4 regions of the Streptomyces sp. SudanB5_2050 genome follow, and region 2 is predicted to be linked to each of the others. Evidence: riboswitches for the same ligand, from Rfam matches in the RefSeq annotation. Region 2 holds a riboswitch; each other region holds the start of a gene.

What was found. Region 2 has a riboswitch for cyclic di-AMP ahead of ACFZP7_RS14685 (transglycosylase family protein). Riboswitches for the same ligand answer to the same signal wherever they lie in the genome.
Region 1: it holds a riboswitch for cyclic di-AMP, as region 2 does, so the genes downstream of both, ACFZP7_RS25925 (M23 family metallopeptidase) here and ACFZP7_RS14685 (transglycosylase family protein) in region 2, are expected to answer to the same signal.
Region 3: it holds a riboswitch for cyclic di-AMP, as region 2 does, so the genes downstream of both, ACFZP7_RS29450 (peptidoglycan DD-metalloendopeptidase family protein) here and ACFZP7_RS14685 (transglycosylase family protein) in region 2, are expected to answer to the same signal.
Region 4: it holds a riboswitch for cyclic di-AMP, as region 2 does, so the genes downstream of both, ACFZP7_RS20500 (transglycosylase SLT domain-containing protein) here and ACFZP7_RS14685 (transglycosylase family protein) in region 2, are expected to answer to the same signal.

The regions. Positions count from the first base shown of each region.
Region 1 covers NZ_OZ186760.1:5,809,764-5,813,677, forward strand. Annotated here, with positions in the region: gene ACFZP7_RS25915 (pitrilysin family protein) at 1-388, shown strand, start outside; gene ACFZP7_RS25920 (M16 family metallopeptidase) at 385-1,773, shown strand; cyclic di-AMP (ydaO/yuaA leader) riboswitch at 1,965-2,127, shown strand; gene ACFZP7_RS25925 (M23 family metallopeptidase) at 2,140-2,904, shown strand; gene ACFZP7_RS25930 (GntR family transcriptional regulator) at 3,106-3,801, shown strand.
Region 2 covers NZ_OZ186760.1:3,311,995-3,315,908, forward strand. Annotated here, with positions in the region: gene eno (phosphopyruvate hydratase) at 1-867, opposite strand, end outside; gene ACFZP7_RS14685 (transglycosylase family protein) at 1,140-1,883, opposite strand; cyclic di-AMP (ydaO/yuaA leader) riboswitch at 1,887-2,052, opposite strand; gene ACFZP7_RS14690 (transglycosylase family protein) at 2,236-3,300, opposite strand; gene ACFZP7_RS14695 (cytochrome P450) at 3,448-3,914, opposite strand, start outside.
Region 3 covers NZ_OZ186760.1:6,678,977-6,682,890, forward strand. Annotated here, with positions in the region: gene ACFZP7_RS29435 (helix-turn-helix domain-containing protein) at 1-316, shown strand, start outside; gene ACFZP7_RS29440 (DUF6126 family protein) at 313-435, shown strand; gene ACFZP7_RS29445 (tyrosine-protein phosphatase) at 445-1,242, opposite strand; cyclic di-AMP (ydaO/yuaA leader) riboswitch at 1,668-1,825, shown strand; gene ACFZP7_RS29450 (peptidoglycan DD-metalloendopeptidase family protein) at 1,830-2,813, shown strand; gene ACFZP7_RS29455 (SGNH/GDSL hydrolase family protein) at 3,046-3,831, shown strand.
Region 4 covers NZ_OZ186760.1:4,591,628-4,595,541, reverse strand. Annotated here, with positions in the region: gene ACFZP7_RS20510 (outer membrane lipoprotein carrier protein LolA) at 1-446, opposite strand, end outside; gene ACFZP7_RS20505 (polyprenyl synthetase family protein) at 742-1,752, opposite strand; cyclic di-AMP (ydaO/yuaA leader) riboswitch at 2,488-2,655, shown strand; gene ACFZP7_RS20500 (transglycosylase SLT domain-containing protein) at 2,661-3,152, shown strand; gene ACFZP7_RS20495 (HAD family hydrolase) at 3,146-3,914, opposite strand, start outside.

The sequences.
Region 1 (3,914 bases), 2.5 Mb from region 2:
GACCTCCGGCGACGTCGAGGTGCCGGTCATCGAGACCGCCATCGACGAGGAGCTGGCCCGCTTCGCCGAGGAGGGCCCCACCGCCGAGGAGATGGAGCGCGCCCAGGCCCAGCTGGAGCGCGAGTGGCTGGACCGCCTGGGCACGGTCGCGGGCCGCGCCGACGAACTGTGCCGGTACGCCGTCCTGTTCGGCGACCCGCAGCTCGCCCTCACCGCCGTGCAGCGGGTGCTCGAGGTGACGGCCGAGGAGGTCCAGGAGGTCGCCAAGGCGCGCCTGCGCCCCGACAACCGCGCGGTGCTCGTCTACGAGCCCACCGCCCCCGCCGACGAGACCGACGCCGACCAGACCGACGCCACCGACGAGAACGACGAGGAGGCGGCCAAGTGACCGAGCTCGCCACCATGGACTTCCACCCGCAGCCGCAGGCCGGCGAGCCCAAGCCGTGGGCGTTCCCCGCCCCCGAGCGCGGCAGCCTCGACAACGGCCTCACGGTGCTGCGCTGCCACCGCCCCGGCCAGCAGGTCGTCGCCGTCGAGGTGCTGCTCGACGCGCCCCTGGACGCCGAGCCGGCCGGACTCGACGGCGTCGCCACCATCATGGCGCGCGCCTTCTCCGAGGGCACCGACAAGCACTCCGCCGAGGAGTTCGCCGCCGAGCTGGAGCGCTGCGGCGCCACCCTCGACGCGGTCGCCGACCACCCCGGCGTCCGGCTGAGCCTGGAGGTGCCCGCCTCCCGCCTCGCCAAGGCCCTCGGTCTGCTCGCCGACGCCCTCAGGGCCCCCGCCTTCGCGGACGGCGAGGTCGAACGCCTGGTCCGCAACCGGCTCGACGAGATCCCGCACGAGCTGGCCAACCCGGCCCGCCGCGCGGCCAAGGAGCTTTCCAAGGAGCTGTTCCCGGCCGACTCGCGCATGTCGCGCCCGCGCCAGGGCACCGAGGAGACGGTGGCGAACGTCGACTCCGCCGCCGTACGGACCTTCTACGAGAAGCACGTCCGCCCCGCCACGGCCACCGCGGTGGTCGTCGGCGACCTCACCGGCCTGGACCTGGACGCACTGCTCGGCGACACCCTGGGCGCGTGGACCGGTTCCACCGCCGAGCCGCGCCCCGTGCCCCCGGTGATCGCCGACGACCGCGGCCGCGTCGTCATCGTGGACCGCCCCGGCGCCGTGCAGACACAGCTGCTGATCGGCCGCACCGGCCCCGACCGGCACGACCGTGTCTGGCCCGCCCAGGTCCTCGGCACCTACTGCCTCGGCGGCACCCTCACCTCCCGCCTGGACCGGGTGCTGCGCGAGGAGAAGGGCTACACGTACGGCGTGCGGGCCTTCGGGCAGGTCCTGCGCTCCGCGCCCGACGGCACCGGCGCCGCCATGCTCGCCATCAGCGGCTCCGTCGACACCCCCAACACCGGCCCGGCCCTCGAGGACTTGTGGACGGTGCTGCGCACGCTCGCCGAGGGCGGTCTCACCGACGCCGAGCGCGACGTCGCGGTGCAGAACCTGGTGGGCGTGGCGCCGCTCAAGTACGAGACGGCGGCGGCCGTGGCCGGCACGCTGGCCGACCAGGTCGAGCAGCACCTGCCCGACGACTACCAGGCCGCGCTCTACCGCCAACTCGCCGCCACGGGCACCGTGGAGGCCACGGCGGCGGTCGTGAGCGCCTTCCCGGTGGACCGCCTGGTGACGGTCCTCGTCGGTGACGCCGCACAGATCAAGGCGCCCGTCGAGGCCCTGGGCATCGGCGAAGTCACCGTGGTGGCGGCCGAGTAGCACCACGGGTGTGCGGAGGCCCTGGTGACCCGAGTGTCACCAGGGCCGACGTTTGTCCGAATTGAGGGAGAGACAGCCTGTCTGCCCTGTGGCATGCGCTACAAAAAGCCTGTTGCGTTTGAGGATTGAAGGCGGCCCCGCTTAGCGTCTTCCGGGCTGTTCGTCAGGCAGTACGCCGCGCCCGCGGCACCGGACAGTCATCGCCGAGTCCCCGTACGGCGCGAGCCAGGGGAGCCGGGGACCCACCGCAGTCCCTGGGGTGAATCGGACGCCCGCGCGCAGCGAGGGGGTCCGTAGGAGACCTTCCACCTCCGAACCCGTCAGCTAACCCGGTAGGCGAGAGGGAAGGAAAGGACCAGCCTCTACATGGCGTTCACGCGCGCCACCGGGAAGCACCGCCGTCCCAGCCGGATGCACCGCACCACCGCCCGCGCGGCGGGTGTCGCGGCCCTCGCCACCACCGGCGTCGTCGGCACCCTCGCGGCACCGGCGCTCGCCGCCGAGCCCGAGGCGGAGCAGACCGGCATCACCCCGGTCATCAGCATCGGCGACTCCGTGGCCGAGGAGATCGACGCCCAGGCCGCCGCCCAGAAGCAGGCCGCTCTGGACGCCGCCGCCCGGGAGGCGGCGATGGAGGCCGCGCGCGAGCGGGCGGCCGAGGCCGCCGAGGAGGCGCGCGAGGCCAAGGAGCGCGCCGCACGGGAGGCCGAGCGCAAGCGCCTCAACACCTTCGTCGCGCCGATCACCGCCTCGTACGTCTCGACCGCGTACCAGGCCGGCAGCTCGCTGTGGTCCTCCGGCAGCCACACCGGCATCGACTTCCACGCCTCCACCGGCACCACCGTGCACGCCGTCGGCGTCGGCACGGTCGTCGAGGCCGGCTGGGGCGGGGCGTACGGCAACCAGGTCGTGATCAGGATGCACGACGGCACGTACACGCAGTACGGGCACCTCTCGTCCATCGGCGTCTCGGTGGGCCAGTCGGTCTCCGCCGGCCAGCAGATCGGCCTCTCCGGCGCCACCGGCAACGTCACGGGCCCGCACCTGCACTTCGAGGCCCGCACCAGCGCCGAGTACGGCTCGGACATCGACCCCGTGGCCTACCTCCGCTCCCACGGCGTGAACGTCTGACGGCGGGCGGCAAGGCCCCGAAAGCCCCGGCTTCCGAGCCGGGGCTTTCGCATTTCCGCGCGCCCGCCGCCCGTTCGGGCGCCGTCCGAAAAACATCCGGGAAATCCCGTCCGCCGTCGGAATCTCCGCTCGACTGGCCTAGAGTCACTGAACACGTGTCGATCGTCGACGTTTTCACGGGGACCAAGGCGGAGGTCGGGCATGCGTATTCCGGCGCACTCGGTGTGCACGGCGATCCGGGACGACATCGTCGCCGGAGTCCACGGGCGCGGCGGCCGCCTCACCGAGGAGCTTCTCGCCCGCCGCTACGGGGTCTCCCGCGTTCCCGTCCGCGAGGCCCTGCGCACCCTGGAGGCCGAGGGCTTCGTGGTGACCCGGCGCCACGCGGGCGCGTGCGTGGCGGAGCCGACCGAGGAGGAGGCCGCCGACCTGCTGGAGACCCGCGCCCTCCTGGAGCCCCTGGGGGCCGCGCGGGCCGCCCGGCGCCGCACCGAGGCCCACCTCAAGGTGCTGCGCGGACTGGTCAGGCTGGGACGGGACCGTGCCGGGCAGGGGCACGGCGACGACCTGCGCTCACTGGACGGGTGGTTCCACGAGACCCTCGCCCAGGCGACCGGCAGTCCCTCCCTGACGGCCCTGCTGACCCAGCTCCGCCACAAGATCGCCTGGCTGTACGCCGTCGCGGCGCCGGCCGACCCGGTGGAGCGCTGGGCGGAGTACGGCGCCATCACCGACGCGGTGGCCAGGGGCGACGGCGAGCGTGCGCGGGCGCTCATGACGCTGCACATCGAGCGGTCTCTTCCGGCGCACCGGCTGCGGTTCGCCCCCGGCGGTCGGGCGACGGAGCGCGTGAGGAATACGCAACGTGCCGTAAACACGCCGAGTGTCAGGTTTTAACGCGGGGGTCGTATACAAGGAGCTGTTCTCGCCGGGGGGTCGATTTCTGCTGCCTTGAACAATTCCGCGAGCGAAATGGAAGCAGTAAAGGCGGAAGCAACAGCGGGAGCGGA
Region 2 (3,914 bases):
GTCCTCGAAGAGCGGGTCCTCGATGGAGACCAGCGGGTACGCGTCGACCAGCTCGGCGTAGTACTCGGTCATCTCGGCCGCCGAGCGCTCCTTGCCCTCGAAGGTGTAGACGCCGTCCTTGTAGAACTCGGAGGCGGCCACGTCGAGGGCGAGGGCGATCTGCTCGCCGGGGGTGTAGCCGGCTTCCTTGATCGCCTCGAGGATGAGGTCGAGGGCCTCGCGGTTGGAGCCGAGGTTCGGGGCGAAGCCGCCCTCGTCGCCGAGGCCGGTGGCCAGGCCCTTGCTCTTCAGGACCTTCTTGAGGGTGTGGTAGACCTCGGCGCCCCAGCGCAGGGCCTCGGAGAAGGACTCGGCGCCGATCGGCGCGATCATGAACTCCTGGATGTCCACGTTGGAGTCGGCGTGCGAGCCGCCGTTCAGGATGTTCATCATCGGCACCGGCAGCAGGTGCGCGTTGGGGCCGCCCAGGTAGCGGAAGAGCGGCAGGTCGGACGCCTCGGAGGCGGCGTGGGCGACGGCGAGGGAGACGCCGAGGATGGCGTTGGCGCCCAGCGAGCCCTTGTTGTCGGTGGCGTCCAGGTCGAACATGGCCTGGTCGATCAGGCGCTGCTCGGTGGCGTCGTAGCCGACCAGCTCCGGGCCGATCTGCTCGATGACGGCGAGGACGGCCTTCTCGACGCCCTTGCCGAGGTAACGGCCCGCATCGCCGTCACGGAGTTCGATGGCCTCGAAGGCGCCGGTGGAGGCACCGGAGGGAACGGCGGCACGACCCGTGCTGCCGTCGTCGAGGCCGACCTCGACCTCGACCGTGGGGTTGCCTCGGGAGTCCAGGATTTCCCGGGCTACGACGACGTCGATGGACGGCACGAGCATCTCCTTCTTCAATGTGACGCTTCGGTGTGACGCGCGGGTCCGAGGACCGCGGCGGCTCTGCGGGTCCGAGCCTAACCGGCTCCGGGCGATCGGCCAGCCGATCGCCCACCCGCTGGACAGAACCGAGAGTAAATTGTTTCCGAACGGAACAAAGACGTTTCCGAAAACCCGTTCGGAATCGCGAGTGGTTCCGGGGCGTGAAAAACCCGCCCCGGTGCGTACGGGGGAACACGCACCGGGGCGGGAGTCGCGGGGGCCGCCGCCTCTTACTTGAGGTGCAGCTGCTGGCCCGGGTAGATCAGGTCGGCGTCGTCGACGATGTCGTCGTTCAGCTTGAACAGCTTCGCCCAGCCGCCCTTGACGTCGTGCTCCTCGGCGATCGAGCTGAGGGTGTCGCCCTTGACGACCTTGTATTCGCCGTCGCCCTTCTCGACCTTCTTGCCGGTCGGGGTGGTGACGGTCTCCTTCTTGGCGGCCGGGCGCTCGTCGGAGCGGGAGGCCTTCTGCTCGGTGGAGCGGTCGGCGGTGGAGCCGCTGCTCTGGCTCTGCGAGCTGTCGGCGCTCTCGGAGCTGCCGGAGGACTGCGAGGACTGCGAGGAACCGCTGTCCTGGCTCTCGGAGCCGCCGCCGGTGTACGCGGCGCTCGACAGGCCGGTGCCGCAGACCGGCCAGGCACCCTTGCCCTGGCCCGCGAGCACCTTCTCGGCGATCTCGATCTGCTGCGCCTTGGTCGCCTGGTCGGCGGTCGAGGCGTACTGGGTGCCGCCGTACGCGGCCCAGGTGGAGGCGGAGAACTGCAGACCGCCGTAGTAGCCGTTGCCGGTGTTGATGGACCAGTTGCCGCCGGACTCGCACTGGGCGACGGTCTCCCACTCGGACGCGGTGGCGGCGGAGGCGTTGCCGGCCGCCATCAGCGGGGCGGCGACGGCGGCACCGGTGACGCCGGCGACGGCGACGATGCGGGTGGCCTTGGACGGACGGCGGTGCTTGCCCTTGCCGGAAAACAGCATGGTTGATCCCCTCACCGACGCCTGCGAGGTGAGCTGTCGGGTTCGGGCCGGTTGAGTTGCCCGGCCGGGTTCCTCGCGGAACTCGGCTTCACCCCTAGCCGCCCGGCTCAACTGCCCGGCACGGCGCTTACCTTGGTTCCCCCGCTCCTGCCTGCGGCGCTCGAAGCGACGACTGTTCCCGTACGGCCGCTGGCAGGATTCGGCGTTGCGGCTGTCGGGGCCCGCGGTGGCGAGCGGTCATGACCGTAGACACGCGCTCCGCGGTTTTTCAAAGACGATCACGGCTTCTGAGACCTATCTCTCACGAGATCCAAAACGGACATACAGCCTCTAACCGTGACGCGAACTCCCCCTACTTTTCGCCCGATTCGCCCGTGACCGTGAGCGTCTGACCGGGCAGGATGTGGTCCGGGTCGGCTCCGACGACCTCCTTGTTGCCGGCGTAGAGCGAACGCCACCCGCCGTCGAGGTCGAGGGAGTCGGCGATCCCCCAGAGACTGTCGCCGGAACGGACGGTGTACGAGCCCTCCACGGCCTCCCGCGCATCGCCGTCGCCGCGCGAGGCGTGCCGGCCCGAAGAGGCGTCCGTGCGGCCGCTCTCGGCGCCCTCGTCGGCGCTGTCGCCGCGGTGCCGCCCCGCTCCGGACTCGGCACCGGCAGCCGAAGTGCCGTCGCTCTGCCCCACCTTGTCCGTTTCATCGTTCTTGGTGGTGCCTGTGGACGGACTGCCGGATTCCTGCGAGCCGGCACTCGCGGAAGCATCGGATTCGGCCGAAGTGTCCGACTTGGACGTTTCGCCCTTGCCGGTCGACGTGGCGTCAGGAGTCCCCGACGGGGAAGCCGAAGGCGACGATCCGGAAGCCTCGCCCGAACCGGCCGGGTCCGTCGTACCGGTCGGGTCCGCCGGCTCCGACGAGTCCGCGGTGCCGGTCGAGCCGGACGGGTCACCCGTCCGCGGAGCGGTGGGCGCCTGAGAGGCGTCCCCGCCCTCCGACGACCCGTCACCGGCGGAACCCGCGCCGTCGCCGCCCAGGGCGCCCGAGTCGTTGCCCAGTCCCGCGAGCAGACCGCAGGTGGGCCAGGCGGCGATGCCCTGGTCCGCGTGTATCTTCTCGGCGATTCTTATCTGCTGGGAGCGGCTGGCCTCGTCGGCGCTCGGCGCGTACTCCAGGCCGCCGTACTGCTCCCACGCCTCCTGGGACAGCTGCAGGCCGCCGTAGTACCCGTTGCCGCTGTTCTGGCTCCAGGCGCCACCGGTCTCGCACTCGGCGACCCGGTCCCAGTTCGCGCCGTCGGCCGCGTGGGCGCCGGTGGCGCCGAGGAGGGGGATCGCGATGGCGGAGCCGGTCACTCCGGCGGCGACGACCAGGGCGGGAGCCTGGCGGGGGCGGCGGTGACGACCGTTCCCGGAGAGCATGCGACGACCTTTCACGAGACGACGGGGACCGCGCGGCGGTGATACTCGGGCCACGCTGATCCGTGAACGTATAGGCAGATGATCGCTTGTCACAAGTTCATGCCGCGCAGATCACGTGAAGATCACAAAGTTGAGCGCGTGTCACTTTTACTTCGGGGACGGACCGTGGTCGGCCGATCGCGCGACGGGGGTGAAGGACACGGGCAGCGTGCGCAGACCTCGCATGATGAGGCCGCCGCGCCACCGCAGTTCGTCCGGCGCCGCGGCGAGGCGCAGGTCCGGCAGGCGGGTCAGGAGCGTGGCGAGCGCGGTCTGCCCCTCCAGCCGGGCGAGCGGGGCGCCGAGGCAGTAGTGGATGCCGTGCCCGTACCCGAGGTGCTGGCTGTCGCGGCGGGCGAGGTCCAGGGTGTCCGGGTCCGTGAAGCGCTCCGGGTCGCGGTCGGCGGCGGCCAGGACGACCAGGACGGGGTCGCCGGCCGCGACGGCTCGGCCGCCGATGGAGAGCGGCTCGGTGGCGAAGCGCCAGGTGGCCATCTCCACCGGCCCGTCGTAGCGCAGCAGTTCCTCGACGCCGGTCTCCAGCAGGGACCGCTCCCCGGCCGCGAGGGACGTCT
Region 3 (3,914 bases), 3.4 Mb from region 2:
CGGCCGCGGCATGCAGGCCCTGCGGGTGCACGTGCCGCACGGCTCCCAGGGCGACATCGTGCGGGTCCACCCGGGCGAGGAATGGCTCCATGTGCTCCGGGGCCGGCTGCGCCTGCGGCTCGGGGACACCGTGCACCTGCTCGGTCCGGGCGACGGAGCGCACTTCGACTCGCTCACCCCGCACCGGATCGCCGCCCAGGACCCCGACGGGGTCGACCTGCTCTTCGTCCACACCCTGCTGCAGAGTCCGACGGCCGCGCTGTGCCTGGGCCCCGCCCCCACGACGACCCACCCCGCCTCGGGAGAGACGCCATGAACCTCCAGGACAAGTTTCCGCGCGCCCTGTGGGTGCGGCTGTTCATCTACCTCATCGTGGGGCACGTCTTCGCTGGCTTCATCTACCTGCTCTTCGAGGTGGGCGCCAACAGCCGGTGAGCGCCGGGCTCAGTCCAGCAGCCGCTCGCGCAGCCGCTCCCGGGTCTCCGGAGTGATCCGCAGACCCTGCTCCAGGTAGGCGTCGACCCCGCCCCAGGTCTCGTCGATCGTCTCGAAGGCCGCCGCCAGGTACTCGGCGCGCGCGTCGAAGAGCGGGCTGAGCAGCTCCATGACCTCGGGGGAGTAGGCCGAGGCGGCGGAGCCGCTGCGACGCACCTTGTACCGGCGGTGGGTGGCGTTCGACTTCAGGTAGTCCTCGACGACGGCCTCGCGCTCCACGCCCAGGGCGAGCAGCGTGACCGCGATCGACAGGCCCGCGCGGTCCTTGCCGGCCGCGCAGTGCATCAGGGCGGGGACGCTGTCCTCGGCGAGCGCGTGCAGCACCCGGGAGTGCTCCGCCGTGCGCTCCTTGATGATCAAGCGGTAGGAGCCGATCATCCGGTCGGCTCCCTTGCCGTCCGCCAGGATCGAGCGGAGCTGGTCGAGGTCGCCGTCGCGGACCATCTTCCAGAACTCGGCGCCGTCGGCCGGGTCGCTCAGCGGCAGGTTCACGTTGCGCACGCCCGGCAGCTCGACGTCCGGGCCCTCGAGCTTCTGGTCGGCCGCGTTGCGGAAGTCGAAGATCGTGTGCAGGCCCAGCGAGGCCAGGAACGCGGCGTCCTCACCGGTGGCGTGCGCGAGGTGGCCGCTGCGGAACAGCACCCCCTGGCGGACCCGCCGGCCGTCCACGGTCGGCAGCCCGCCCACGTCCCGGAAGTTGCGCACCCCGGCCAGCTCGGGTTCGGTCGACGGCACCTGCTGCGTCACGGGGGCTCCTCCCACTCCGCCCCGCCGACGCCGCTCGCCGACGGGCACGAGTCGACGATACGGCACGGTGCCCCGGCCTCAAGGGGGCGAAGTAATCCGAGTACACCGCTTCTGGGCTTTCTGTCCGAATTGCAGCATTGATTCCAACTCGCTCTGGAATGAGAGTGACTGGCGGGGAAGCGCGTGAGCAGCGTCATACCCGTGACGGTGCGTTGCCCGTCATGTTCACGTAATTCACGCGGTTTTCATGGCTGTTTACGGGAAAACACGCTTCCGGAATCGACGGAGGGTGACGGCGGAATCCGGTAATGGATCAATCGGAACACCCGTGAACGCAACCTCTCGCTTGTCCCTGTGCGTCTTGGTCCCTTACGTTCACCACCGATCCGGACGGACGCCTAATCCTGCCGCCGACCGGAGCCCGCACTCATCCACCACCCGTACACGGCAGGAGCGGGGGACCCACAGGTACGAATGCCTGTTCCGGTTCCCGGAACGGCTCGGGGTGAAGCCGCGTCCAGACGCGGCCGGGCATCTCCAGCCCGAACCCGACAGCTCACCTCGTAGGCGCCGGAGAGGAATTCGACATGCCCGCGAAGGGTAAGCACCGCCGTACCAGGGCCATGCGCCTGACCCGCACCATCGCCGTCGCCTCCACCGGCGGCGCCGCGCTCGCGCTCCCGCTGATGGGCGCCGCCGCAGCCCAGGCGGCCCCCGCGCACCCGGTCTCCGAGCAGGCCGTGCAGGGAGTTCCGGCGTCGGCGAAGAAGGCCGCCGCCGAGAAGAACGCCGACTCGCGCACGTACACCGTGAAGAGCGGTGACTACCTCTCGAAGATCGCCGACGAGCAGGACGTCGACGGCGGTTGGAAGAAGCTCTACGCGGACAACCGCGAGGCCGTCGGCGCCGACCCGTCCCTGATCCACCCCGGTCTGAAGCTCTCGATCGACGGACCGGCCGCCAAGTCCGGGCAGCCCGCCGCCGAGAAGCCCGCCCAGGCGGAGAAGCCGGCCTCGCAGTCCTCCGCCGAGAAGGCCGAGCCGGCCGAGGCGGAGAAGTCCTCCAAGGCCGCGAAGGCGTCCTCCGCCGACTCCGCCGACTCCACCGACTCCGCCGAGTCCTCCGGGTCCTCGGGCAAGAGCACCCAGTCCGCCGGTACCACCAGCGGCTTCACCTCCCCCGTCCCGGGCGGCACCGTCGGTACCCCGTACCACCAGACCGGCAGCATGTGGTCCAGCGGCTACCACACCGGCACCGACTTCGTCGTCCCGACCGGCACCTCCCTCAAGGCCGTCGGCGCGGGCACCGTCGTCTCCGCCGGCTGGGGCGGCGCCTACGGCAACCAGGTCGTCATCCAGCTCGCCGACGGCCACTACGCCCAGTACGCCCACCTGTCCTCCCTCTCCGTCTCGGCCGGCCAGTCCGTGACGGCGGGTCAGCAGGTCGGCCTCTCCGGTGCCACCGGCAACGTGACCGGCCCGCACCTGCACTTCGAGATCCGCACCACCCCGGACTACGGCTCGGACGTGGACCCGATCGCCTACCTGCGCTCGCACGGCGTCTCCCTCTGACGACGCCTCGGCGCGGTCTGCGCGCCGCCGAAGGCCGGACCCCGATCCCCGGGTCCGGCCTTCGGCCATTTCGCGGTGTCCGGCACGTGTCCGGCGTATTCCTGAATTGGCGAACACTTTAGGCGTGGTGTTTCTCACCGCACGTCAACCCTTTCCTACGGTCGCGTAGGTCACATTCCAAGGTGGAGGATGGGCCGACGTGGCAGACGATTCGAAGAGTGACAGCAGAGCAGTGATCGGGTCGTACGTGGCGGTGGGGGACAGCTTCACCGAGGGCGTCGGCGACCCCGGCCCCGACGGGGCGTTCGTCGGCTGGGCCGACCGGTTCGCCGTACTGCTCGCGGACCGGCGCCCCGAGGGCGACTTCACGTACACCAACCTCGCCGTGCGCGGCAGGCTGCTCGACCAGATCGTGGCGGAGCAGGTGCCCCGGGCCGTCGAACTCGCGCCGGATCTGGTCTCGTTCTGTGCGGGCGGCAACGACATCATCCGGCCCGGCACCGACCCCGACGAGGTGGCCGAGCGCTTCGAGCGGGCGGTGGCCGCGCTGGCCGCCGCGGCGGGCACGGTGCTGGTGACGACCGGGTTCGACACCCGTGGGGTGCCCGTCCTGAAGCACCTGCGCGGCAAGATCGCCACCTACAACGGACACGTCCGCGCCATCGCCGACCGCTACGGCTGCCCCGTGCTCGACCTGTGGTCGCTGCGCACCGTCCAGGACCGCAGGGCGTGGGACGCGGACCGCCTGCACCTGTCACCGGAGGGGCACACACGCGTGGCGCTGCGCGCGGGCCAGGTCCTCGGCCTGCCCGTCCCCGCCGACCCCGACCAGCCCTGGCCGCCGCTGCCGCCCCGCGGCACTCTGGGCATCCGGCGGGACGACGTGCACTGGGCCCGGGAGTATCTGGTGCCGTGGATCGGGCGCCGGCTGCGCGGCGAGTCCTCCGGCGACCACGTGATCGCCAAGGGGACGCTGTCGCCGGACGACATCAAGATGCGGATCGCCTCGGTGGCCTGACGTACCCGCCGTGATCCGTCGACCCGGTCGCCGGGGGCGGTCACCGCGGGGCGGTCACCGTGGAGCGGGCGACCCGGGTCGGA
Region 4 (3,914 bases), 1.3 Mb from region 2:
TCCAGCAGCGACAGCTTCTGCCGGTCGGGGCCGTCCGCCGCGACCCGCAGCGTGTGGGTGCCGGAGACCAGCTCGGTGAGCTTGGCCGACGGGTCGGCGGCGGAGCCGTCCTCGCCGCCGGACGCACCCGGCTTTCCGGACATGCCGGACATCAGCCCGCTCTCCAGGCCGCCGAGGTCCGGCAGGCCCAGGTCCGTGCTGATCTTGACCGTGCCGGACAGCTGCTGGACGTCCGACTTGGCGATCTTCTCTATGAGTTGCTCCGCCGTGACCTTCGGGAGGTCGGGGTCCCCGGAGTCGGCGATCGCGGGGACCAGCCCGATCGTCACGGCCGCCACCCCCATCACCGCGACCGGGACGACGTAGCGCGCGGCCTTGCGCCGTCCGGCGCGCAGGCCCTCGCCCTCTTCGGCGGTCCTGTTGTCGTCGGAATCGATCGGTGCCATCTGTGCCCTACCTCCGTCGTCGGCGGCGGCTGTCTCGCGACCTCGCACTCGCTGTCTCACCCGTGAGCCGCCATTCTCACCCGAATCGGTGAGGATTGGTGTTTTCCGTGGTGTCCATCTGACCAAATCGGCCGGGAAGAAGCGTCAGACCGCGGGCTCAACTCCGCGTACTCCTGCGGGATGACACGGAGGGGCCCCGCCTCCCCCCGCCCGTAGGGGGTGGCGCACCCCGGGCGCGCGAACGCACCCGTCGGCCGTGACCCAGGTCACTTCGGCCGCGGGTGCGGTGGGAGGTTCAGCCGGCCCGGTGCACCACGGCGTCGCACAGCTCCACCAGCGCCGACTTCGCCTCGCACTCCCGCAGCGGGGCCAGCGCCGCCCGGGCGTCCTTGGCGTAGCGCACGGTGTCCTTGCGCGCCTGCTCCAGCGCGGGGTGGGCGCGCAGCAGCCGCAGGGCCTCCGCGTGCCGCGCGTCGTCGGACAGGTCGGAGTCCAGCAGCTCGCACAGGGCGACGTCCTCGGCCAGCCCCAGCCGGGCCGCCCGCTCGCGCAGCCGCAGCACCGGGAGGGTCGGGATGCCCTCGCGCAGGTCGGTCCCGGGGGTCTTGCCGGACTCGTGGGAGTCGGAGGCGATGTCCAGGACGTCGTCCGCCAGCTGGAAGGCGACGCCGAGCCGCTCGCCGTACTGGGTGAGGACGTCGACGACCGTCTCGTCGGCGCCGGACATCATCGCGCCGAACCGGCAGGAGACCGCCACCAGCGATCCCGTCTTGCCGCCGAGCACGTCCAGGTAGTGGTCGACCGGGTCCCGCCCGTCCTGGGGGCCCGCCGTCTCCAGGATCTGGCCGGTGACCAGCCGCTCGAAGGCGAGGGCCTGCACGCGGACCGCCTCGGGACCGAGGTCGGCGAGGATCTGGGAGGCGCGGGCGAAGAGGAAGTCGCCGGTGAGGACCGCGACGGAGTTGCCCCAGCGGGTGTTCGCACTGGGCACGCCGCGCCGCACGGACGCCTCGTCCATCACGTCGTCGTGGTACAGCGTGGCGAGGTGGGTCAGCTCCACCACGACCGCCGAGGGCACGATGCCCGGGGCGTAGGGGTCGCCGAACTGGGCCGAGAGCATCACCAGCAGTGGCCGGAACCGTTTGCCGCCGGCCCGCACCAGGTGCTGGGCGGCCTCCGTGATGAAGGGCACCTCGCTTTTGGTTGCCTCAAGCAACCCTTCCTCGACCGCGACCAATCCGGCCTGGACATCGGCTTCCAGAGCCTGGTCCCGCACGCTCAGCCCGAACGGCCCGACGACGGTCACGAGGGGTCTCCTGTCTGCTGGTGTCTACTGGCGATTACCTGGTTTGTCGATAGGTCGCTGCCACCACTCAAGTCAGCGTATCCGGTCACGTTTCGATCACCGCTAGCGCCCACCGTTACAGGCCGGTCGGTATCGGATCATGCGCGGTATGTTTTTGATCAGGAGATATGAGCAGATATTGATCGACATCCTCGGAGCCGAAAGCCGCCACCGAAGATCACATCACCCCTCCCAACGGCCCGCACTCCGAGTACGTCACCCACCCGGCCCTCCCCTCCGTCCCGAACGCATGCCCGCACGGCGCACGGACGAACACGAGACGGGACAACGGCCGATTCCGGAGCCCGCCCGGCGAGACCCCCGGCCCGACACCCCGCTCCGTAAAGCCCTCGCACCCTGCCTCCGTGAAGCCCTCCCGCCCTCCCTCCGTGAAGCCCTCCCGCCCTGCGGCCGATTGACTCACACTTAGCCTGAATGCCCGATTTGGGCGTCTTGTTGGAGCCCGTGAGTTGGCTCACTTCACGCCACCTGTAGGCAACCCGGCCGCCGACTGTGCCCTCCCTTTGCCCCGCAAGCGAGTTGACGCTTGGCAGCCGCAAAGGATCAAGCACCCCAAACCCCCCAGACCAAGGTCAACATGCGCGTTGGGTGATTCCTGCACTTGTTCCGGACATGTGCTCTCGCATACGTTCCCGGCCTGTCGGGCGGACGCCGAATCCTGCCACCGCCCGGACGCACAGTCATCCGCCAACACACTCGCCGGCAGGAGCGGGGGACCCAGGTAAGTCGCCGTACCGGTCACCACCGGAACGGCTAGGGGTGAAGCCGTGCCCGCGAGGGCCCGGCCGGGCACCTCCCCGCCCGAACCCGACAGCTCACCTCGCAGGCGTAAGGAGAGGGACTCAAGCATGTCTGCCAACGGTCAGAACCGTCACGCCCGCACCGCCCGCCTCGCCCGCAAGCTCGCCGTGGCCGGCACCGGCGCCGCCGTGCTCGCCCTGCCGCTCATCGGCGCCACCAGCGCCTCCGCGGCCACCCCGGCCGCCGCGCCGGCCGCCGCCACCGCGACGACCACGTACTCGAACACCCTCGACGGGTGGATCCGGGAGTCGCTCGACATCATGGCGCAGCACGGCATCCCCGGCACGTACGAGGGCATCCACCGCAACATCCTGCGGGAGTCGTCCGGCAACCCGCTCGCCATCAACAACTGGGACATCAACGCCGTCAACGGCACCCCGTCCAAGGGCCTGCTCCAGGTGATCGACCCGACCTTCCAGGCGTACCACGTCGAGGGCACCTCCTGGGACCCGTACGACCCGGTCGCCAACATCACCGCCGCCTGCAACTACGCGGCCGACCGGTACGGCTCGATCGACAACGTCTTCGGCGCTTACTGAGCCGCGGCGCGCCGCGGCGCGCCGCACGGGGACGTAGGGAAGATCCGCTCGAGGACGACGGCCACGCCGTCGTCCTCGTTCGTCGTGGTGACCTCGTCGGCGACCGCCTTCAGCTCGGGGTGGGCGTCGGCCATGGCGACGCCGTGGGCCGCCCACTGGAACATGGGGATGTCGTTGGGCATGTCCCCGAAGGCGATCGTCCGCCGCCGGCTCACCCCCAGGCGCTCGGCGGCCAGCGCCAGCCCGGTCGCCTTGGTGATGCCGCAGGGCTGCAGCTCCACCGTCCCCGGCCCCGACATGGTGACGGTGGCGAGGGAGCCCACCACCGCGCGCGCCGTCGCCGCCAGCTCGTCGTCGGACAGCTCGGGGTGGCGCAGCAGCACCTTGCTGATCGGCGTGGCCCACAACTCGTCGCGCCGGTCGACGCGCACCGCGGGCAGCGTCGGGTGGGGCATCAGGTATCCCGGCTCGATGAGGGTGAGGCCGTCGACGCCGTCCTGGTCGACCGCGGCGTGCACCTGCCCGACCTCCGCCTCGATCTTGCCGAGCGCGGTCTCGGCCAGCTCCCGGTCCAGGGTGACCGACCACAGCATCCGGTGCGCCCCCGCGTCGTACACCTGCGCGCCCTGCCCGCACACCGCGAGCCCGGTGCAGCCGAGGCGTTCCAGCAGGGACCGCACCCGGGGTGCCGGGCGCCCGGTCACCACCAGGTGCCGCGCACCGGCGCCGGCCACCCGGGCCAGCGCGGCCAGCGACCGGTCG